Regions from separate parts of the Sporofaciens sp. SGI.106 genome, predicted to be linked through region 3. Evidence: predicted binding sites of a transcription regulator. Region 3 holds the regulator's gene; each other region holds the start of a gene.
The links. The regulator HrcA, encoded in region 3, represses chaperone genes, less so after heat shock. The targets are predictions, from matches to a motif close to TGTTAGCACTCNNNNNNNNNGAGTGCTAACA.

Region 1 (5,966 bases), on a different contig from region 3:
GACCTGCTTGTTTTCTTTGTTCTCTGATTTTTTCTCCTAAACTCATTTTTGAATCCTCCTCATTTTTGTTTGCACGCTCATCATAGCGATTCTGCAAGAATTCCACAAGAAACAAGCGATTACATTTATGCTACTTAACGTAGCAAGTGCAAAATGTTGCTCAATTTAAGAAAATGTGTTTCAACAATCCAATCAAAAAACTAATCGCCGCCGTAACAACAGTACTAATGATAGTCTCTGTCCGAGAAAAGAACTGGAATCTGTCGTATTAGAGATACCAAACCAAGCCATTTTCTGTTGCCTGAATCATTGCCCCCTTTGGATAGCTTATAGCATGAAGAAATAAGAGATAAGCCTTATAAAAACAGCTTAATTATCTCTTTTGCCCACGAAAGGTAGGTCGGAACAATTGTATCAAGCGATTTCTTTACAGCAGCAATGTCCTGTGTGGAAAACTCTCCGATTTTTTGAAATACATTTCCTGTGGCTTCGGTATCTCCCAAAGCAATTAAAGCCCGTGCGTTATCACCTATATGCCACAGAGGCATACCCCATATAGCTTTTTCGCCTAATGTCATAGTGCGTCCTCCTATCTGAACAACTTGTTCGTATTAATGATACCTGTTTAATGTCTGAAAGACCACCACAATCGAAGTTCTAAATGTAAACTACAGGTTGCATTGATAGTTTTTGAGGCTTTTATCCATTATCGAACTGCATACCTTCGACTAAGTCAATCTCCGTCTTCATGGTCTTTGATTCTTCAATCGTAATGACGCCGTTCTCTCCGACTTTTTCCATTGCATCGGCAATCATCTCACCGACTTCTTCATTACCGGAAGAGATTGCAGCTACTTTTGCAATATGTTCCTTACCTGTAACAGGATGGCTCATTTCTTCAATCGCCTGTACAGCTACATCTGCTGCCTTCTTCATTCCTTTTCTTAAAACAATTGCATTTGCACCTGCTGCAATATTTTTCATTCCTTCTTTCACAAGTGCCTGTGCCAGAACTGTAGCGGTTGTTGTTCCATCTCCTGCAATGTCGTTTGTCTTGGTAGCCACCTCTTTTACAAGCTGTGCTCCCATATTTTCAAAACGATCTTCCAATTCAATCTCTTTTGCCATGGTCACGCCATCGTTTGTAATTAATGGTACACCGTAAGATTTATCCAATACAACATTTCTTCCTTTTGGTCCCAATGTTACCTTTACTGTATCTGCCAGTCTGTCTACGCCGGCTTCCATCTTTTTTCGAACATCAATATCAAAACTAATCTCTTTTGCCATGATAATTTCCTTCTTTCAACAGTTATTACTCTACAATTGCCAGAATATTGTCCTGGCTTACAATTTTATATTCTTCGTCGCCAATTTTTACTTCTGTTCCGCCATATTCAGATAGAATGACTTTATCTCCTTCTTTTACCTGCATGGCAACCTTCTGTCCGTCTTTACATTTTCCCGGACCAACTGCGATTACTACAGCTTCCTGCGATTTTTCTTTTGCGCTGTCTGGCAGAATGATTCCTGATTCTGTCTTTTCTTCAACATCCTGATACTGAAGAACTACTTTGTCACCCAATGGTTTTAATCTCATGTGAATAACCCGCCTTTCTTTTGTTTGCACTCTTTTTAGTTGAGTGCCACCGCGTTTTGCAAAAAAATATGTTTCTGCCGAAACACATTTTGTTTTTAAACTTTTTAATTTTAAAACATTATATCGCCTGTATTTTTCTTGTCAATAGTTTTTCGGAATAATAAAAAAAGATGCAAAGCACTTTAATCATTACTTTGCATCTTTTCATCAATTAAATTAATTCATTTATATTATTCCTGATTTTTTCCGATACTGCCCAAAAAACCTTCAATTCTTCTTCCGACACACCTTTTAAAATCATACTGTTCATTGCTTCCCTTCTATTCGTCATTTCTGTTACCAGTTCCTTCGCAAAATCAGCTATTTCATAATGAATACATCTTCGATCATTCTTATCCGGTATCGCAATAAGATAATTTTTCCTGCAGAGACTGTCAACTGCCTGTGAAATATGTCCACGATTCATCATTAACTGATGGTAGATATCCGTAGCGGTATTATGTGTTCCGCATTTTGAGAGGAAGTATAATATCTCCAGTTCTGCTCTTTTCATATTATATTTTTCCCGTAATTCAGTGCTCTGTTCCTCATAATCTGAGATCAGTAATTATTTCATTTCGCAAAGTTCACAAAATCTCCACATATTTTTTAGCACTCTCTATTGACGAGTGCTGATATTCGTGTTATATTGCACATAGAACAAAGGAAGGAAAAAGATTTTTCTTACAGGCAGGCAGGGCATAAAAGGCCCTGCCTGTTTCTAAAAACCAATTATATTCCGAAGGAGGTTTTTAATATGAGTACAAGCATTAGGAATTAACTACTGTTTGGAAAACTGTGCCTGCAAAAATTCATACAGTAATCGGTTGGTCGTACGGTTGATCCGCTCATCCTCCAGAAGTTCCCCAAATGGTTCGGAAAGGTCACACTCCCCACAGATATCCACTCCGATCACTTGTTGGCAAAGAAAGACTTCTTTCAATATCCTCTCTAGCATTGCAACGGACATCGTTCCCTGACTCCAGTTTGTACGGGCACTATAGCGGTCCAATACATCCTTGTCAATGGAAATATAAACCGGCAGATTCTGTCGGATTTTTTGGATTTCTTCCTCCATATCTTCCACCTCAATTTCCTGCATGCTTATACAAACAAGTTTTTCCATCCGTTCCTTCGGAATTTTCTTCAGGCTTTGGCGCGACGGACCAATGAGGATCAGTTGCTTTAAAAATTGATTTTTCTGCAATAGTTCCCCAGCCCAGCTTCCACAACTGGTCAGGTCATGAATCATGGGCTGCTGCATATCAGAATGATGATCAAATAAAACTAATGAAAATGGCTGTTTTATCTTTTCCACGAAAAACTTCGTAACATAATGATAATTCCCATTATCCAGAAAGTGGATTCCTTCCGGACCATTTTTCTCAAGACGGTGCCTGATTTCTTCTTCGGCCTCCCTGGTACAGTACATAGTAGTCCCATTGATATCACTTAAGTCCAGTCTTCTTGCTTCCTGAACCCACTCTTTCGTCTCTTCACTGTATATATGAGAAAAATCCAGGAACACTACTTCATTATTCTTCATTGAATCCTCCTCTTCCATACCCCAAATAAAGTTCGCACCTTAGAGGTGTGGGAAGTGTTAATATTTATTTCTTGTTCCGCTGATAAAACTCTTTCAAATCAGCTTTCACTTCATCTGGCAGTATTGTTTTCTTTATCCCTTCAATAGCACCTTCCAGTTCCATTAACCGATTGATACAAGCCGACTCATCAATTTCTTGTATTTTTTACCAAGCTGCCTTAGCACCAACTTTCTTTAACTCATCAACAGAGTATATGCCTACCTGTATTCATATTATTATAGGATATTTTCGCACAGAACTCTTTAGGATATCCTCTGTCCAGCAATACCTTATATAATTCGTCCGTTCGTTCCGATGCCATTAGCATTCACTCCTGTTATTTCAAAAATCCGCTAAATTAAAATTCCTTCCAGATGATCCAGCTCATGCTGACAGATCTGTGCCGGCCAGCCACTCAGTTTCTGTCGATGTTTTTTCCAGTTCATATCATAATATTCCACTTCGATATTTTCATATCTCGTAGTTTTTCTCACACCGGTAAGAGAGAGACATCCTTCTTCCGTCTCATACGGAGTATCCTTGCTTAGCAGTACCGGATTAAACATCACAATATCTATAAATCCCATATTCACAATAATGACTCTCTTTTTCACACCGATCATATTTGCAGCCATACCCACACAACCGGAACGATTTGCCTGTAAGGTATCCTGCAGATCTTTCCCCACCTGCAGATCTGCCTTTGTAGCAGGTTCTGATTTTTGTCCCAGAAAGAACACATCTTTCATTATCGGTTTTACCATCTATCATTCCTCCATGTCATATCATCTCTTTTTCTGTGAGTTACTGAATTCATCCACCATATAAGAAAATCCGGTAACTTCCCAAAATGCCTCGTGTTTCCTTTTTCTTTTTTGCCTTGCATTTTCTTTCAGCATATCATTCTTGATTTCAATCTGTTGATTCAGAGAACCAATCTGATCCATTACTTCATCATATAAATTCAATTGTTCAGAATCTGCAAATGGGAGGAGAATTTTCAAGTGTTGATATCTTTCTTCAATCAATTTCTTCCTTTTTTCTTAAACAATCCCATTTGATCAATCCCTCCGAACTATATAGTGATTATATCAACAAAATCATATTTCTACCATAGCGAGGTTTTTTCATTTCCATGTTGTATAAGGGACTCTCTTTTCCCATATAAGTGAAAGGTTCTTTTTCTAAGAGCAAGATCCACCCGTGTTTAACAGTAGTGCCATTTTGGCAACTATTCCACTTACGGGTTTTCATCTTGATGGGGATTACGGTCTTCGTTCCACTACGGTCCGCGCTAAACGCAGGTCCACTGGACCTGCAGCGCCCCCATGCCCTCGTTTTTGACATCACAGATGTCTTCTGGCTTCCACTAAAAAGTGGTCGCAGCAACATAGGTGCAAATGGAAGGGAGGAATATGCATAGAACAAATAAAAGGAAAGATGTTACTCATCCACATTTTGTAGCTGTAAGACTTACTGATGCAGATAAGGCTCTTTTAGATCAGGGGGCATCCACACTTGGCATTTCCAGATCGGAGTACTTGAGAAAATTACTTCTTGAAAAGGAAATTACAAACAGAATCGAGGTTGTAGCTGACATGGATGAACTAAGAAACTTGGTCAATGAATATGGAAAAATCGGATCAAACCTTAATCAGATCGCAAGATATTTTAACACTGGTGGGGAAATCTCTGCGGAAATGAAAGATGAAATCCGGCAGTGTATCTCTGATCTGTTTTCCTTAAGAAAAGAAGTACTACGAATGGCAGGTGTATTGCATGGCCATAATCAAACACATTAAAAGCAGAAATGCAAATTATTCCGATGCACTGGAATATCTGCTTTTCCAACACAACGAAAAAACAGGAAAACAGATTCTTGATGATTCCGGTAGGAAACTGTTGAGAGAAGAATTCTATATGGACGGACTGCATTGTGACCCAATAGCTTTTGACAAAGAGTGCGAAAAGACAAATACATTTTTTCACAAAAATCAAAAAAGAGGGGATATCAAAAGCCACCATTACATCATCAGTTTTGACCCTGCCGATGCAACAGAATGTGGACTCACCGGAGAAAAGGCACAGGCATTATGTCTGGATTTTGCCAGAAAAAACTTTCCTGGTTATCAGGCACTGATCGTCACTCATACGGATGGGCATAATGGCTCCGGTAACATTCATACCCATATTGTCATTAACAGTGTCCGGAAATATGCAGTTGACCGGCAGGATTACATGGACAAGCCACATGAGCATGAAGCCGGATTAAGCACCGTTCCACAACAAGATTTCTAAATCATTTAAAAAAAGAAGTCATGGAGATGTGTGACCGGGAAGGGCTCCATCAGGTGGACCTGCTTTCTCCGGCACCTGCAAAAATGACAAGAGGAGAATACTGGGCAAAGACGCATGGACAAGAGAAAACGGATCAAGTGAATGAGAAAATCCGTGCTGCCGGACTAAAACCGGCTTCGAGTGTATTCCAGACACAAAAGCAATTTCTGCAGAATGCCATTAATGACTGCTCGCACTTATCCGGAAGTTTCGATGAATTCCAATCTCTGCTTTTGGACAAATACAATATTTCTGTCATTGAGAAAAGAGGAAGCTACCGATATTTTCATCCGGACAGGGATAGACGGATCTCCAGACAAATGTAAAGGCAATGCAGAATCAGTCTTATGCCCGGAAAGTGAAGATCAGCAATCTGCAGCAAATGGCAGATACCTTGATTTATA
Region 2 (5,966 bases), on a different contig from region 3:
CTCTGTATATACGGAAGCGGACGAGGAAAAAGTTGACAGCAATGTGCTGGTGAAGAGTCTGGATCGGGATTCAAGGCTGTCCTGCAATCATTTTGAACAGAAGCAGCATTTTACACAGCCGCCGGCTCATTATACGGAAGCGGCATTGGTTAAGACCATGGAGGAGCTGGGAATCGGTCGTCCGAGTACCTACGCTCCGACAATTTCAACAATTATCGCCCGGAGATATGTTGCAAAAGAGAATAAGAATCTCTATCTGACAGAAATCGGTGAAGTGGTAAATAACATTATGAAACAGTCTTTCCCGGCAATTGTGGATGTGAACTTTACAGCAAACATGGAAGGACTTCTTGACAAAGTGGCGGAAGGAAAGGTTGAGTGGAAATCTGTTATTGAGAATTTCTATCCGGATCTGGAAGAAGCGGTAAAAAAAGCGGAAGAAGAACAGGAGAGTGTGAAGATCGAGGACGAGGTAACCGATGTTATCTGTGAAGAATGTGGCCGCAACATGGTCATCAAATACGGTCCGCACGGAAGATTTCTTGCCTGTCCGGGATTCCCGGAATGCAGAAACACCAAGCCATATCTGGAAAAAATCGGAGTTGCATGTCCGAAATGCGGTAAAGAGATAGTTCTTCGTAAGACGAAGAAGGGAAGAAAGTATTACGGTTGTGAAGATAACCCGAACTGTGACTTTATGTCCTGGCAGAAACCTTCAGAGAAAAAGTGCCCGAAGTGCGGATCTTATATGGTGGAAAAGGGAAATAAACTGGTTTGCGGCGATCAGAAATGTGGATATATTGAAAATAATAAAAATAATTAGAAATTTTATGAAATAATCAATAAAAAAACACGGTGATTTGTTGAAATTGCATGAATTGTATGATAATATAACACTCAAAGGATGGAGGTTGCATATGAGCGTACAATTGTTAGATAAAACAAGAAAAATTAACAAATTACTGCACAACAATAGTTCGAGTAAGGTCGTATTTAATGACATCTGTGCTGTGCTGACTGAAATTCTGGATTCGAATGTGCTGGTAATCAGTAAAAAAGGAAAAGTTCTTGGTGTGAGCAAGTGTACCGGAACAGGTGTGATTACTGAATTACTGAAAGGCGAGGTGGGCGGTCATATAGACGATATGTTGAATGAACGTCTGCTCAGTATTCTTTCGACAAAGGAAAATGTGAATCTTGAAACTCTTGGTTTTTCCCATGATGTGGTAGATGGCTATCAGGCAATTATCACACCGATTGATATTGCGGGAGAACGGCTTGGAACACTTTTTATTTACAAGTCTAAGAAGGGATATGAGATTGACGACATCATTTTAAGTGAGTATGGTACAACTGTGGTTGGATTGGAGATGCTCCGCTCTGTAAATGAAGAAAGTGCGGAAGAAACAAGAAAAGAGCACATTGTTCAATCTGCTATCAGCACACTTTCTTTTTCAGAACTGGAAGCTATTATTCATATCTTCGACGAACTGGATGGAATGGAAGGAATTCTGGTTGCAAGTAAAATAGCTGACCGTGTAGGTATCACCAGATCCGTAATCGTGAATGCTCTTCGTAAATTTGAAAGCGCCGGAGTGATTGAATCCAGATCGTCCGGTATGAAGGGCACTTACATTAAGGTGGTAAATGATTATGTATTTACCGAATTAGACCGGATTAAGGCTGAAAAAAAGTAAATAGACAGAAATGAAGAAACGAAGGGTATCGGGAAACTGATGCCCTTCTTTTGAAAGGAGAGTATAAAGATGTATGAGGGATGTCCTGTAGAACTTCAGATGATTAAGATGATCCGTGAAGGGGTAGAGGAAGATAAGCAGACCTATTTTTGCGAGATATTGGAGCATGATCCGGAGAAAGAATATCTGTATTTACTGCTTATGGAAGCTTCATTGGATATGATTTCTCTGGATGGAGTATATGAGTGCAGAATCCTGGATGATGAAAATAAAGTTTCCTGTCATGGTATGGTCAAGGAGCGGTTTCGGGATAAGCGGGGAAATCTTCTCGTTTTTCAGATAGAAAATGGATTTTATAAAAATAATCTAAACTGAATAAAGTGTGTTGACAAAACAAAATGAGAGTGCTATTTTATTACTAGAATCTTTTAGCACTCTCTTTTTGTGAGTGCTAACAAGTGGTAAAGAGTATTAAAGGAGGAATATAATATGAAATTAGTACCATTAGGAGACAGAGTCGTTTTGAAACAGTTGATTGCTGAAGAGACTACAAAATCCGGAATTGTATTACCAGGACAGACAAAAGAGAAACCACAGCAGGCAGAAGTTATCGCAGTGGGACCTGGCGGAGTAGTTGACGGAAAAGAAATCGAGATGCATGTCACTGTAGGACAGAAGGTTATTTATTCCAAATATGCAGGAACAGAAGTTGAATTAGATGATGAGACATATATCATTGTAAAACAGAATGATATTCTGGCAATTGTTGAGTAATAGAATCTGGGAGGTAATGAATCATGGCAAAAGAGATTAAATATGGAGATGAAGCCAGAGCTGCTTTAGAGGCAGGTGTAAATCAGCTGGCAAATACAGTAAGAGTAACACTTGGACCGAAAGGACGCAATGTTGTACTTGACAAATCTTTCGGTGCACCGCTGATCACAAATGATGGTGTTACAATTGCAAAAGAAATTGAGCTGGAAGATGCATTTGAGAATATGGGTGCACAGCTTATCCGTGAAGTTGCATCCAAGACAAATGATGTTGCCGGTGACGGAACTACAACAGCTACTGTTCTTGCACAGGCAATGGTTAATGAGGGAATGAAGAACCTGGCAGCAGGAGCTAACCCAATCGTTCTCCGTAAAGGTATGAAGAAAGCAACAGATGTGACAGTAGAGGCAATTAAAAAAATGTCCAGCAAGGTTACAGATAAGCAGCAGATCGCAAGAGTTGCAGCAGTATCCTCCAGTGATGATGCAGTGGGCGATATGGTAGCAGACGCTATGGAGAAGGTTTCCAACGATGGCGTTATTACAATTGAAGAGTCCAAGACCATGCAGACAGAGCTTGATCTGGTAGAAGGTATGCAGTTTGACCGCGGATATCTTTCCGCATATATGGCAACAGATATGGATAAGATGGAGGCAAATCTGGAAAATCCATATATCCTGATTACAGACAAGAAGATTTCCAACATTCAGGAAATCCTTCCACTGTTAGAGCAGATCGTTCAGGCAGGAGCAAGACTTCTTATTATTGCAGAGGATGTAGAGGGAGAGGCACTGACTACTTTGATCGTAAATAAACTCCGTGGAACATTTAACGTGGTAGCAGTAAAAGCTCCGGGATATGGTGACAGAAGAAAAGAAATGCTTCAGGACATCGCTATCCTGACAGGCGGGCAGGTAATCTCAGAAGAGTTGGGACTGGATCTGAGAGAGGCTACTATGGATCAGCTCGGACGTGCAAAATCTATCAAGGTTCAGAAAGAAAACACAGTTATCGTTGATGGCATGGGCGATAAAGCAGCAATTGAGGCACGTGTTGCTCAGATTAAGAAACAGATTGAAGAGACAACATCTGATTTTGACAGAGAGAAATTACAGGAGAGACTTGCAAAACTGGCAGGCGGAGTTGCAGTTATTCGCGTAGGCGCAGCAACAGAGACTGAGATGAAAGAAGCGAAGCTTCGTATGGAAGATGCGCTTGCAGCTACAAGAGCTGCTGTAGAAGAGGGAATTATCGCAGGAGGCGGTTCTGCATATATTCATGCATCCAAGGAAGTTGAAAAACTGGCAGAGACTCTGGAAGGTGATGAGAAGACAGGAGCTAAGATCATTTTGAAGGCTCTGGAAGCACCTTTGTTCCACATTGCTGCAAATGCAGGCCTTGAAGGTGCAGTTATTATCAATAAAGTAAAAGAGCAGGAGCCGGGAATTGGTTTTGATGCTTATAACGAAGAATATGTGGATATGGTAAAGGCAGGAATTCTTGATCCGGCTAAGGTTACCAGAAGTGCTCTGCAGAATGCAACAAGTGTAGCTTCCACACTTCTGACAACAGAGTCTGTTGTTGCAAATATTAAAGAGGATGTTCCTCCGATGCCGGCAGGCGGAGCAGGAATGGGAATGATGTAATTTCCTGGATGAAAAATTAAAAAATTTACAATAATTATGAAAAAAAAGAAAACTCCCCGTGCAGGAGTTTTCTTTTTATACAAAAATGTGTTACAATAGTAACATCGAATTTGAGTACAATATTGGAGGAAGACAAGAATGGGCGATTTTTATGCAGAGCAGCTTGTAAAGAAAAAAACAGATACGAAGGATATCCTGATAAAAGTACTTCTTCTGGTGCTTACAGTAGTATCCGTTCTGGCGGTATTTATGTTTCCTTTTGGGATCTTATTGCCGGTAATTTTCATTGTTCTGGATGTTTTTGCATTCAGATGGTTGGATGTTGAATATGAGTATCTGTTTATGAATGGAGATCTGGATGTGGACAAGGTTATGCACAAGGAGAGAAGAAAACATATTTTTTCCATGAATATTAATGATATGGAAGTTCTGGCTCCTTCTGGTTCGGCTGAGCTGGCTCCACACAAAAATGCGAAGGTATGTGATTTTTCCAGTAAAACACAGGGTGCACAGACTTATGAGATGGTTATTGTGGCAAATGGTGCTAAGACAAGAGTGGTGTTTGAGCCGAATGATGCGATTCTGGAAGGCATGTGGATGATGGCTCCAAGAAAAGTAATCCGTAAAAAATAAGAGAAAGCAGTTGACAAGCTGGAGGTTTATTTTGTATTATAGCATTTAAATCAGTAGTAACCCTAATGGTAAAACGAAGGAAGAAAGAGAGGTCAATAGGTCATGGGCAAGATTATTGGAGAAGGAATTACATTTGACGATGTGTTACTGATACCGGCATATTCAGAGGTGATTCCAAATCAGGTAGATTTATCCACTTATCTTACAAAGAAAATTAAATTAAACATTCCGATGATGAGTGCCGGTATGGATACGGTTACAGAACATCGTATGGCCATTGCAATGGCACGTCAGGGTGGTATCGGAATCATTCATAAAAATATGACTATCGAACAGCAGGCAGAGGAAGTTGATAAGGTAAAGCGTTCTGAAAATGGTGTTATTACAGATCCGTTTTTCCTTTCACCGGAGAATACACTTGCTGATGCTAATGAATTGATGGGCAAATTCCGAATTTCAGGTGTTCCGATCACAGAGGGAAGAAAGCTGGTAGGAATTATCACAAACCGTGATCTGAAGTTTGAAGAAGATTTCACAAAGAAGATTAAAGAATCCATGACCTCAGAGGGCCTGGTAACTGCACAGGAAGGAATTACTCTGGAAGAGGCAAAACGTATTCTTGCAAAGGCCAGAAAAGAGAAACTTCCGATCGTAGACAAGGACTTCAATTTAAAAGGACTTATCACTATTAAAGATATTGAAAAACAGATCAAATATCCATTATCAGCAAAAGATTCTCAGGGACGTCTGCTTTGCGGAGCTGCAATTGGTATTACTGCAAACTGTCTGGAGAGAGCGCAGGCTCTGGTAGATGCCAAGGTTGATGTGGTAGTAATGGATTCCGCACATGGTCATTCTGCAAATGTAATCCGTACTGTAGATATGGTAAAATCCAAATTCCCGGATCTGCAGGTAATTGCAGGTAATGTGGCTACAGGAGCGGCAGCTGAAGCATTGATTAAGGCTGGTGCAGATGCGGTTAAGGTTGGTATCGGACCAGGTTCTATCTGTACTACACGTGTGGTTGCAGGTATCGGTGTTCCGCAGATAACTGCAGTTATGGATTGTTATGAAGCTGCAGACAAATACGGTATTCCGATTATTGCAGACGGTGGTATCAAGTATTCCGGAGATATGACAAAGGCAATCGCTGCAGGTGCGAATGTATGTATGATGGGAAGTATCTTTGCAGGATGTGATGAGAGCCCGGGAACAT
Region 3 (5,966 bases):
TTGGAACCTGCTGTGATTGTAATGTGCTGTTCTTTTCCTGTTCCAAGGTCTTTTGCGGATACATTTACAATACCATTTGCATCAATATCGAAGGTTACTTCAATCTGCGGGATTCCACGTGGTGCCGGCGGAATTCCATCCAGTCTGAACTGGCCGAGAGATTTGTTATCTCTTGCGAACTGTCTCTCACCCTGTACAACATTGATATCTACTGCTGTCTGGTTATCTGCTGCTGTTGAGAAAATCTGGCTCTTCTTTGTAGGAATTGTTGTATTTCTCTCAATCAGTCTTGTAGCTACACCACCCATTGTCTCGATAGACAGTGACAGTGGAGTAACATCCAGAAGAAGGATATCTCCTGCACCTGCATCTCCTGCTAATTTACCACCCTGTACGGATGCACCAAGTGCTACACACTCATCCGGGTTCAGAGATTTGCTAGGCTCTTTTCCTGTCAGCTGTTTTACCTTATCCTGTACAGCCGGGATACGTGTAGAACCACCAACCAGAAGTACCTGACCAAGCTCAGATGCTGTGATTCCGGCGTCAGACAGTGCTCTTGTTACAGGCTCTGCTGTCTTTTCAACCAGATCATGTGTCAGTTCGTTGAATTTTGCTCTTGTAAGGTTCATATCAAAATGCTTCGGTCCTTCAGCGGTTGCTGTGATGAATGGCAGGTTGATATTGGTTGTTGTTGCAGATGATAACTCTTTCTTAGCTTTCTCTGCAGCTTCTTTCAATCTCTGAAGTGCCATCTTATCTGTGGATAAGTCTACACCTTCCATTCTCTTGAACTCGGAAAGCATATAATCTGTAATCTTCTGGTCGAAGTCATCTCCACCAAGTCTGTTATTACCTGCTGTAGATAATACTTCGATAACGCCGTCACCAATCTCGATAACAGATACATCGAATGTACCACCACCAAGGTCATATACCATGATCTTCTGCTCTCTTTCATTATCAAGACCATAAGCCAGAGCTGCTGCTGTAGGCTCGTTGATAATACGCTTTACATCCAGACCGGCAATCTTACCTGCATCCTTGGTTGCCTGACGCTGTGCGTCATTAAAATATGCAGGAACTGTAATAACTGCCTCTGTAACCTTCTCGCCCAGATATCCTTCTGCGTCTGCTTTCAGCTTCTGAAGAATCATTGCAGAAATTTCCTGTGGAGAATATTTCTTTCCATCGATGGTTACTTTGTAATCAGTTCCCATTTCTCTTTTGATGGATGAAATCGTCTTCTCAGCATTTGTAACTGCCTGACGTTTTGCAGGCTCACCTACTAGACGCTCTCCTGTTTTTGTAAATGCAACAACAGATGGTGTTGTTCTTGCGCCTTCTGTATTTGCGATAACTACCGGCTGTCCGCCTTCCATAACGGCTACACAGCTATTTGTTGTACCTAAGTCAATACCAATGATTTTTCCCATGATTTATTCCTCCTGTTTTACTATTTTATTCTTAAAAAATGTTTTGGCTGTTAATTTGCAACCTTTACCATACTGTGTCTCACTACAGATTCACGGTACATGTAACCTTTCTGGAATTCTTCTGCTACGATGTTTTCACCGAAGTTTTCGTCCTCCACATGCATCACTGCGTTGTGGAAATCCGGATTGAATTCCTGACCTACTGCCTCGATCGGTTTCACTCCTGCCTCTTCCAGTGTGGTCATCAGCTGCTTATAAATCTTATCCATTCCCTGAATGAACGGATCTGCCTTTTCTTCCTCACTGACAGCTCCGAGACCTCTCTCGAAATTGTCTACTACCGGAAGGATTTTTTCTATGATATCTTTCGCTCCTATTTCGTACATCTGAGATTTTTCTCTCTCGGTACGTTTGCGGAAGTTATCAAACTCTGCCATCTGACGAGTCAGCTTATCGGTAAGCTCTTCAATTTTCTCGTCTTTTTTGTCTTTTTTATTTTTCTTGCCAAAGAACTTTCCTTTCTTTTCTCCGGCTTCTGCCTCTTCGGAAGCTTCGGTTTCTTCTGCCTCTCCTGCTGCCTCTGTCTCTTCAGATGCTTTTGCATCAAGAGGTTTTTCTTTAGAATCACCGGCATCAGAAGTTTCCTCTGCAACCGCTGCCTGTTCAGCTGCTTTTTTTGCTTCCTCGACAGCTTCTTTTACCATTTCTTCCTGGCTCTTTTCCTGATTCATTTCCTGATTCTTATCCAAGGGTTAATCCACCTTTCTTAACACTTTTTACTGTTTATGGAAAATCGCATCCAGTTCACTCTGCAAACGCTTCAGTGATTTTAATACATGTTCATAATCCATACGTTTCGGTCCGATAATACCGATTGTTCCCTTCATTCCTTCTCCCAATTCATAGGTTGCTGTCACAACACTGCAGTCCTTCATGGTCTGAACCGGCGTCTCATCACCGATATACACCTGAATTCCTGTATTTTCCTCCTGGGATAAAGTCTGGGTTACCAGTTCGGTGAGCTGCTGCTTTTCCTCAAAGGCACTGATGATTTCCTGTGCACTCTGTTTATCGGAAAGCTCCGGATATTTGAAAATATTCGTGGCACCGCTGGTGTAAATCTGCATATCTTCATCAACCTGAATGGCATCTGCCACTGCGTCCAGCACGTTACTGATGACCTCGCTGTGTATTCCTGCCTGTTCTTTTAATCTGGCGATCAGTCCCAGATTAATTTCTTCAATGGACATTCCATTCAGTGTAGTGTTCAGAAGCATATTCAGCTTCAGAAGATTTTCATTGCTGAGCGGTTCGTCAACGCTGATGATCTTATTCTTAATCACGTTACCACCAAGGACGATTACTGCAATGATCTGTTCATCATCTACCTGTGATAACTGAATGAATTTAATCTTGTTAGCGCTGTTCACCGGAGTAGAAACCATTGTCGCATAATTTGTATTCGTAGCAAGAACTTTCGCTGCCTGTTTCAGAAGCTGATCCATCTTGTCTGCCTTCTCCAGCATCTGCTCCTGCATTTCATTTAACTCCTGCTCCTTCTCCTGCATCAGCATATCTACGTAAAGCCGATAGCCTTTGTCGGAAGGAATCCGTCCTGCGGATGTGTGCGGCTGTAAAATGTATCCCAGCTCTTCCAGATCCGCCATCTCGTTACGAATGGTAGCAGAACTTAAATTCAGGTCCGTATATTTGGAAATAGTTCTCGAGCCAACCGGCTCTCCGGTTTCTAAGTATGTCTGGATAATTGCATGTAAGATTTTGAGCTTTCGTTCACCCAGCTGTTCACTGACCTGCATCTTTCCGCCTCCTCCCTAGCTGTTAGCACTCATTAAATTCGAGTGCTAATCTTTACGATTATTAATGTAGCACTACTGGTTTCATTTGTCAACACAGTTTATAGTTTTTTTATATTGGGGACGTAGCAAAATGCATTTTGCTACGTCCCCAATTGACATTCGTGGTGTACCCAACCGCCAATTCCCCTGTACCCATTTATTGGCTGTCCACTAAATTATAAGTTTCCACACATATTTTCTGTGCCCTTCGCTTACCTATCTTTAAGGTTTCCGCTAATTTCTTAATGTATTCTTCTCTATTTTCCTCAAACACCTGCACCAACAAACTCAATTGCTTTTCTTCGAACATCTCCTCTGCAATCTGGAGCGCTATTTCACAATATTGTTTATTCATATCATCCGGATAATCTATGAATATCTCAGACTGACGTTCTTTATGAAATGCGTCAAAAGCCTGGAAATCTTCGAAATGTTTCTTGTACATCAAAACTGCCTTTTCGTCCAGTATTCCTGTAGTTTCTGTCATATAATCTGCCATACTGCTATATTTATAGCGAACAGGATTCTTTATCATCCCCGCTTTTACCGGATTTAAATGAATATATCTCAAACACGTCCAGAAATACCTCTCATTTTCGATACATTCACTCATGAAGCGATTCTGGAACACATGTCCATTACGGTGGTGTTTATAATTATAATAAGATGCGTATTCGGCCAAAACTCTAGCCATGAATAAAGATAACGTTTCGATTTCTGCCCTGATAATAAAATGAGCATGATTAGACATAATACAATATGAATATATTTCAACCTTGATTTTTCCTAAAGTCTTTAGAATAATACTCTTCAAGAATATTTTTTCACGCTGCATATTAAATATTTTCTCTTTATTGATACCTTTTACTACAACGTGATAAATACCGGTTGTACTCTTCTTTCTTCTGTGTGTTGCCACCTTATCCCTCCTTTTTATGCAATTAGGGACAGGTACAAATACAATTGGGTACACCACAAATGTTAATTCAGGACGTAGCAAAATGCATTTTGCTACGTCCCCTTTTTTTAGCTAAGTTCAACTTTTACTGCCTCTTCCGGCTTAAACTCATTCTCCAGATCATAGATATTGTGTCCTGTAGATTCTCCCAGAACTCTTCCCTCCAGAGAATAGCAGCGGATAAATCTCTTCACATCGATGCTGGACCAGTGCTCTACATCCCAGCTCATGTATCCGTCTGCATCTGATTTTTTCTCTCCCAGATACAAGTCTACCTGGCGGCCGTTTCTCATCAACTCAATGAGACCTTTGGTTCCATCCACTTCTAACTCTTCTTTTTTTACTGAATCGTACACTTTCATGCTTATTCCCTCCAATGCATTTTTGAAAATTCTGATACTAAGAATTATACCTTTTTTACCTGCTAATGTAAAGAGTCCCGCTCCGCGAGCAATAGCTTTTCACTATATTTAAGAAGCTTCGCCGTATCCTTCATCAATGCAGATATTCTGATATGCTCAAGTGCCGGAACATTATTCTTCATGGAATCATAGGTCTTCTCATCGATACGAAATCCAAACTGGATTGCAAAGCGGATTGCGCGGAATATTGTTCTTGGATTTTTCTCGATACTTCTTTCATCGCAGCATCTGATGATTTTATTTTCCATATCCTCTTTTCCACCCATGTAATCCACGATTTCCCGACTGTCAATATCATAAGCCATAGCATTCATGGTGAAATCCCGATTACATAGATCTTCTTCCAGACTATTTCCTTTGAATTTGACAAGATCAATTTTTTCATTATTAATGATAGCGATCACATATCCGACGATACTGCCGGATGCATCGTATTCAATGTTGTTCTCCTTCAATACCTGAACAATTTCTTCCGGTGATGCTGAGCAGCAGAAATCATAATCATCCGGCGTGCGTTCCAATAACATATCTCTGACGCATCCTCCTACTAAGTATATTTCATATCCCCTTCTTTTCATCAGATTATGTATCGTCACGACATAGTCCGGAAGTTCACAGTTGTGTTTATATGTTCTTTTTTCCTTCATTCTTAACCTCTTTTTCTTCTTCAATCCTTTATCAACCATTTGCAGGACTCAGCCTTTCAAGACTTGCTCGCGAGTCTTGAGAGGGATTCGGGCCTTTACTAATCCGAATCCCTGCACATCTTCGCACAGCGCATACTATGCCTGCTCCAGCACACCGGCATAAAGATTGTAATATATACCTCTTTTATCAATAAGCTCCTCATGTGTACCGGTCTCTACCACACGCCCCTGATCAAGAACTACGATTTTATCCGCATTTTTAATTGTAGAAAGTCTGTGTGCAATCACGAAAACGGTTCTGCCCTTCATCAATGTATCCAGCCCGCAGTCGATAAGCATCTCCGTTCTTGTATCGATAGAGCTTGTCGCCTCATCCAGTATCAGCACCGGGAATTGTCCGACAGAAGCTCTGGCAATGGCAAGAAGCTGTCGCTCTCCCTGGCTCAGAGCTGCACCGGCATGTGTCAGAACCGTATCATATCCATCAGGGAGATTGCCAATAAAATAATCGGCATTGGCCAGCTGTGCAGCCTTTCTGACATCCTCATCTGAGGCATCCAGACGTCCATATCTGATATTTTCTGCAACAGTGTCGGTAAATAAATGTGTTTCCTGAGGAACCATACCTGCAGCACGCCTCAAATCCG
Region 4 (5,966 bases), on a different contig from region 3:
TAAAAGTCCCATTGCCACATGGTTGCCTTCCATAAAGCCCGGCAAAGGCCAGTTCCACATCATATGTCCCATCGACACATACATCAACGGAATCAGAAAACACATTGACGCTATCAGCCTTTTTTTCAATACCGGTGTTTCCCTGTCTTCCAAAGCATCCTCGGATGCTCCGGCAGTATTCTCTCCCGCTGTTGAAGCACAGCATGCTGCATCAGTTCCTTTAAGCGTTGCTTCGTATCCCGCTTCGTGCACAGCTCTTATAATCTGCTCAGAAGATGCCGTGCCTTCTACCCCCATAGAATTCGTAAGAAGACTCACCGAACAGGAAGTAACTCCCGGCACCTTACCAACGGCCTTTTCTACTCTGGCACTGCAGGCAGCACAGCTCATCCCTGTTACTCGATACTGTTCCATTCATTTTTCCTCCATCAATTCTCTATTTCATCAGCTTCTGAAGCGTCATCACCAGTTCATCAATCGTCTCATCCTTCCCTTCCCGGATATCCTGTGCCACACAGGTTCGAATGTGATTAGCAAGAAGCACTTTATTAAAGCTGTTAAGCGCGGCATTTACTGCCGACACCTGAATCAGGATATCTGTACAGTAAGCATCCGTTTCCACCATTTTCTTAATTCCACGCACCTGTCCTTCAATACGGTTCAGACGATTTATCAAACCACGATACTCTTCCTGTGAACGCACCTTCGTCTTGTGACAACAGGAATGTGGGTCTTCTTTCATTATTGATTCATCACAATTTATTTTATGCATACTAATCTCCTCCCGAAATCATTATATACTCCCCGGGGGTATATTTCAACAAAAATTCTTCAACTGATTATATTGATTTTTCTGATAACAAGTAGCTTTTATCTTTCTTTTGCAGTATAATGGACAAAATGGAGGGATTTAGTATTATGACATCAAAGAGTGACATTATTAAAAAAATATATTTAAAATTGCTGCCTATACAGATTCTGAGTTCTCTGGTAGCTGCAACAAATGCTCTGATTGACAGTATTATCGCCGGAAACTTTCTCGGAAAAGAAGTTATGGCAGCGATGGGGTTGTTCTGCCCGATTGCAACAGTTTTAGGACTTTCTTATGTAATCAGTGTCGGAGCACAGATTCTATGCTGTAAGCATATGGGAAAAGGCGAATCCGAAAAAGTAATCTCCCTGTTTTCCACATGTGTCATTTTTTTAGGCTCTGTCAGCCTGATTATTTCTGTACTGATGTTGATATTTCGTTATCCCCTGGCCGGATTTTTAGGAGCCTCCGGGAACAGTCAGGATTTGCTTGCACAGTATATTCTGGGCACCTCATTTGGAATTGCCGCTCAGTCACTGATGAATATGCTGATGTGTTTTTTGCCATTGAATGATAAGATAAAGATGTCTTACATATGTATGGGAATTATGGCCGGAATCAACGTAGCCCTTGATATCGTTCTGGTATGCATATTGCATATGGGGGCATTCGGAATGGGATTGGCAACTTCCGTCAGCCATCTCGTAACTGCTGTCATTCTTTTTATGAACTTTTTAAATAAGAATCAGGCTGTTTATTTCCGGTTTGGAAATTTTTGCTTCAGCCGTCTGGGAAAAGTCGCCATTCTCGGTATGCCATGCGCCATGTTTACCATAGGAGCAACCATAAAATCATACTCCATGAATGCAACGCTTTTATCTGTCGGAGGACTGGATGCCGTTTCTGCAATGACCGTTCAGGGAAATGTTTGCAGCTTTGCCGGTGCTTTTCCAAGCGGAATTGGCGGAACTACAATGATTATGAGCAGTATATATTACGGAGAAGACGATCAGGTATCCATGAAAGAGCTTTTAAAATACTCTCTCAAAGTTGGTATTATTCTCACAGCAGTAGTTTCAGGCGTAATCATGATTGGTTCCGGTCCGATTGCCAGTGTCTTTTATCAGAGCGGAAGCTCTGTATGGTTACTTACACGAAGGATGCTGATTATCTTCCCGGTATTTCTGGTATTTAATGCTATATTTAATATCTTCATTAAGATATACCAGAGTCAGGGGCAGATGGTATTTACAAATGCAATGAGTGTTGCAGAGAATCTGGTCATGGCAGGAATCGCTTTCGTACTCTCTCCTCTGCTGGGATGTGATGCGGTATGGATGTCATTTACTTTAAGTGATTTATTATGCATTTTAGCAATTGCCATTTCCGTATTTATCAAAACTCAGCATATAACATTCCGCCCGGAAGACTGGCTCAAACTGGATAAAGGGGCTATTGCTGATCCGGAAGACAGAATGGCAATCTCCGTCCATTCCGTTGATGAAGTCATTAACATTTCAGAACGTGTAGTGGAATTTTGCCAAAACAAAGGACTGGACCATAGAAAATGTACAATTGCGGGTCTTTGCGTGGAAGAAATGGCAGGAAATATTGTCAGCCACGGTTTTTCCAAAGACAATAAGAAACATTCTGTAGACATCCGTCTGGCATACAAGAATGGTGAAATCGTTCTGCGAATGCGTGATGACTGTACTGCATTTGACCCGAAATCCCGTATGGAACAATTTACACCTGAGGATCCGGTTAAAAATGCCGGCATCCGATTGATTGGAAAAATGGCAACAGATATGGACTATCAGAATAATCTGGGATTAAACATTCTTACCATAAAAATATAAAAATTGACACAAAAAAGTACCGGTTCCCCGGTACTTTTTTTATGGACCTGGTGGGAATCGAACCCACGTCCGAAAATCCTTCCATCCAAGCATCTCCCATCACAGTCATTACTTTGACATTCCCTCCATCTCCCGCCTAATGACAGGCTTGAGATTTCAGTAGCTTCATAAGTTCTTCCATTCCCTCAAAGCTTTGGAAACGAAGTGCTCCGCTTCGTTGAAGCCGGTTACTTAAGCAGCGGATAACCTAAGGCCGACTGCCGCCAATTAGGCAGCGCACGCTAATTCGTTACGATCTGCGTTTATATTTAATTGGAGCTTTTATCGTAGTTCCCCGCTACGGATGGCTTCTCAAACTTCTAGACCCCCGTCGAAACCAGTACAAGCCCTAAACTATATTGTATCTGGTTTGCAGATGTCATTTGCGTATTTTCATTATATGAATCATCCTGCAAAATGTCAAGGTTCGTTCCCCGGAAACCTCAGGAAAATTTTTTTCAAAAAATTAGCACTCAGGTATTGACTTGGCTAATAATGTGTGTTATATAATAACTATAACAAATAAGTAAAGCATACCAGCCGGGTAATCAGTAAATACTAAATGCTGAATAAAAAGCTACCGACTTGGCATATATTAAGGAGGAATGACTTATGTTACTTGCAAACAGAGGATTTACTAATTTATTTGACGACATGTTCAACGACCCGTTCTTTAACCGCACCTATGATCGCTCTTCTTCACAGATTATGAAGACCGATATTCACGAGAAAGACGGCAATTACATGGTTGAGATGGAACTGCCGGGATACGCAAAGCAGGATATCAAGGCTGATCTGAAAGACGGTTATCTCACCATCACCGCTCACAAAAATGAGACGAAAGAAGAAAAGGACGCAAGAGGCAACTGTATTCACAAAGAGCGTTATACCGGAACATGCAACAGAAGTTTCTATGTCGGTGAAGATCTGACTCAGGAAGACATTAAAGCAGCTTTCAGCGATGGTGTACTGAAACTGACTTTCCCGAAAGAGATTCAGAAACAGGAAGATCAACCCAAACTGATTACCATTGAGTAAGTAAATCAATTTGGAGAAAACCACAGACAGCTGTGTTAATATAAATCGAGGCGGCCGGGAACCCGACCGCCTCAAGTTTTTTACACATTTTCATTGTCATATGCATCCTGATAAAATATTTCCTGCGAATTCTTCTTAGGTGTATTCAAAAAACGATCACAATACTCACCTGATGCATTCAGTTCTTTTCCCTTCTCATCATCCTCCATCATAGTATCGAACATATACCGGATTCTGTTTCGGATTTCTTCATCATAAACCGGCGCAGCTACTTCTACACGGCGCACCGTATTTCTTGTCATAAAATCTGCCGATGCAATATATATTTTTTCCTCATCACCAATTCCAAAACGATAAATTCTGGAATGTTCCAGAAACCGGCCTACGATACTGACCACAGTAATGTTCTCTGTCATCCCTTCTACACCCGGTTTCAGACAGCAGATTCCACGCACAATGAGTTCAATCTTTACTCCGGCCCTGGAAGCCTCTATCAGTTTATTAATCAATATCTTATCCGTCAGGGAATTGATTTTAACGCCAATGTATCCCTGACCGCCTTCCCGGACTTTTCGGATCTCATCTTCTATCAAATCCACAATTTTACACTGGAGACATTTCGGTGCCACAAGGAGCTCTCTGGTCTCATCCATAACTTCTCCTTTCTGAAGTGCGGTAAACACAGCAGCTGCCTCCTGTCCGATAGACTGTCTCGCAGTAATCAATGACAGATCGGTGTACAGACGGGATGTTTTCTCATTGTAATTACCGGTTCCAATCTGTGTAATATAGGAAAATCCCTCTTGGGTATTACGGGTAATCAGACAAAGCTTAGAATGTACTTTGTACTCTCCCAGACCATACAGTATCTGACATCCGGCATCCTCCAGACGATGCGACATCTCTATATTGTTTGCCTCATCGAATCTCGCCCGCAGTTCCACCAGTACCACTACTTCTTTTCCATTTTCAGCCGCCTCTACCAATGCATCAACAATTTCACTCCGTTCTGCCACCCGATACAATGTCATTTTAATGGAAACTACCGTCTCATCGTCGGCCGCCTCCCGTAGCATTTGAATAAAAGGCTTCATACTCTCAAACGGGTATGATAACAGTACATCCTTCTTTTCTATCTGCGCAATGATACTTTCCTTTGCATTTAATGCCGGACTTCGTCTCGGACTGCGTTTCGGATAGAAAAGATCAAAACGATCTCTCAGATAGCTCTGAATCCCAAACACAAATGAAAGATCCAGAGGTGTCTTAACATCAATAATATGTTCTGTGCCAATCTGCAGATATTTCGCTAATTCCTTCTTTGTCTTATCATCAATTTTCCGACTTAATTCCACGCGCACTGCGCTTAATTTGTTCCGGCGTTTGATCAGCTGTTCCATCATATCCCGGTAATCCATGTCTTCATCATAGATTTCTGAAGCATCAATATCTGCATTACGTGTTACTCTCAAAATAGCTTTTTCCTGAACGGTATATTTTGAATACAGCTTTGACACAAAATGAAGGATTAATTCTTCTGACAGCATAAAACATCCAGGTCTGGTAGGTATTTCAATCAAACGTTTGAATACATTATTTGAACATGCCACAAGTCCCAGTCTCTTCTTTCCCTTTGCTGTAGTCAGAAGCACGATGGCATATAACTGACGGTTAGCCAGAAACGGAAATGGATGCTGTTTACCAATGATAACCGGCGAAAGAAACGGTGCAATGTGTGCATCAAAATAACTCTCTAAAAATTTCCCTTCTTCCTTGGAAAGCTTATTAAAATTAATAATGCGGATCCCCTTGGGTTCCAGTTCTCCCATTAACTGTTCATAGATATTTGCCTTCTTTTCTTCCAGAAGATGTACTTCCTTCAGAATCGCCTCCACCTGTTCCTTACTGGTCATTCCTGTCTTGTTCTCCCGGACAACCTCCGAAGATTGCATCTGCATCATTAGAGTTCCTACTCTTACCATAAAGAATTCATCCAGATTCGTTTGGAAAATAGATGCAAATGTCAGCCGCTCCGCCAGCGGTACTCTGGGATTTCCAGCCTCATTTAATACCCTTTCATTAAACTGAAGCCATGACAGCTCCCGGTTGGTCATACATTTCTTTTGTTCCTTTAACTGCTCTTTTGTCTCTTCTCTCATTATACTGTTCTCCTGACTTGATTTTTCTGGTTGCTAATTCAACAAAAGCGGATTATCCAC

Region 1: a site for HrcA is predicted at 1,622-1,652, ahead of ACQRCC_RS07650 (co-chaperone GroES). Genes of this name have one in related genera too.
Region 2: a site for HrcA is predicted at 2,124-2,154, ahead of ACQRCC_RS05575 (co-chaperone GroES). Genes of this name have one in related genera too.
Region 4: a site for HrcA is predicted at 3,174-3,204, ahead of ACQRCC_RS13695 (Hsp20/alpha crystallin family protein). Genes of this name have one in related genera too.

Annotation. Positions count from the first base shown of each region.
Region 1 is NZ_JBNPMZ010000008.1:404-6,369, reverse strand. Features, by position in the region: gene ACQRCC_RS07665 (helix-turn-helix domain-containing protein) at 1-46, opposite strand, end outside; gene ACQRCC_RS07660 (hypothetical protein) at 357-578, opposite strand; partial or broken gene ACQRCC_RS07655 (TCP-1/cpn60 chaperonin family protein) at 703-1,290, opposite strand; gene ACQRCC_RS07650 (co-chaperone GroES) at 1,316-1,600, opposite strand; gene ACQRCC_RS07645 (MarR family winged helix-turn-helix transcriptional regulator) at 1,812-2,153, opposite strand; gene ACQRCC_RS07640 (arginase family protein) at 2,421-3,185, opposite strand; gene ACQRCC_RS07635 (TfoX/Sxy family DNA transformation protein) at 3,250-3,378, opposite strand; gene ACQRCC_RS07630 (peptide deformylase) at 3,579-3,989, opposite strand; gene ACQRCC_RS07625 (hypothetical protein) at 4,011-4,193, opposite strand; gene ACQRCC_RS07620 (plasmid mobilization protein) at 4,641-5,027, shown strand; gene ACQRCC_RS07615 (relaxase/mobilization nuclease domain-containing protein) at 5,005-5,523, shown strand; gene ACQRCC_RS07610 (hypothetical protein) at 5,550-5,888, shown strand; gene ACQRCC_RS07605 (hypothetical protein) at 5,894-5,966, shown strand, end outside.
Region 2 is NZ_JBNPMZ010000005.1:60,490-66,455, reverse strand. Features, by position in the region: gene topA (type I DNA topoisomerase) at 1-823, shown strand, start outside; gene codY (GTP-sensing pleiotropic transcriptional regulator CodY) at 918-1,697, shown strand; gene ACQRCC_RS05580 (hypothetical protein) at 1,767-2,072, shown strand; gene ACQRCC_RS05575 (co-chaperone GroES) at 2,187-2,471, shown strand; gene groL (chaperonin GroEL) at 2,495-4,117, shown strand; gene ACQRCC_RS05565 (DUF6106 family protein) at 4,256-4,750, shown strand; gene guaB (IMP dehydrogenase) at 4,853-5,966, shown strand, end outside.
Region 3 is NZ_JBNPMZ010000003.1:58,462-64,427, forward strand. Features, by position in the region: gene dnaK (molecular chaperone DnaK) at 1-1,436, opposite strand, end outside; gene grpE (nucleotide exchange factor GrpE) at 1,487-2,167, opposite strand; gene hrcA (heat-inducible transcriptional repressor HrcA) at 2,213-3,253, opposite strand; gene ACQRCC_RS03395 (transposase) at 3,450-4,211, opposite strand; gene ACQRCC_RS03400 (hypothetical protein) at 4,319-4,612, opposite strand; gene ACQRCC_RS03405 (hypothetical protein) at 4,675-5,319, opposite strand; gene ACQRCC_RS03410 (ABC transporter ATP-binding protein) at 5,455-5,966, opposite strand, start outside.
Region 4 is NZ_JBNPMZ010000024.1:23,954-29,919, reverse strand. Features, by position in the region: gene ACQRCC_RS13715 (heavy metal translocating P-type ATPase) at 1-414, opposite strand, end outside; gene ACQRCC_RS13710 (metal-sensing transcriptional repressor) at 437-772, opposite strand; gene ACQRCC_RS13705 (MATE family efflux transporter) at 919-2,670, shown strand; RNA gene ssrA (transfer-messenger RNA) at 2,710-3,059, opposite strand; gene ACQRCC_RS13695 (Hsp20/alpha crystallin family protein) at 3,322-3,747, shown strand; gene ppk1 (polyphosphate kinase 1) at 3,828-5,906, opposite strand; gene ACQRCC_RS13685 (Na/Pi cotransporter family protein) at 5,940-5,966, opposite strand, start outside.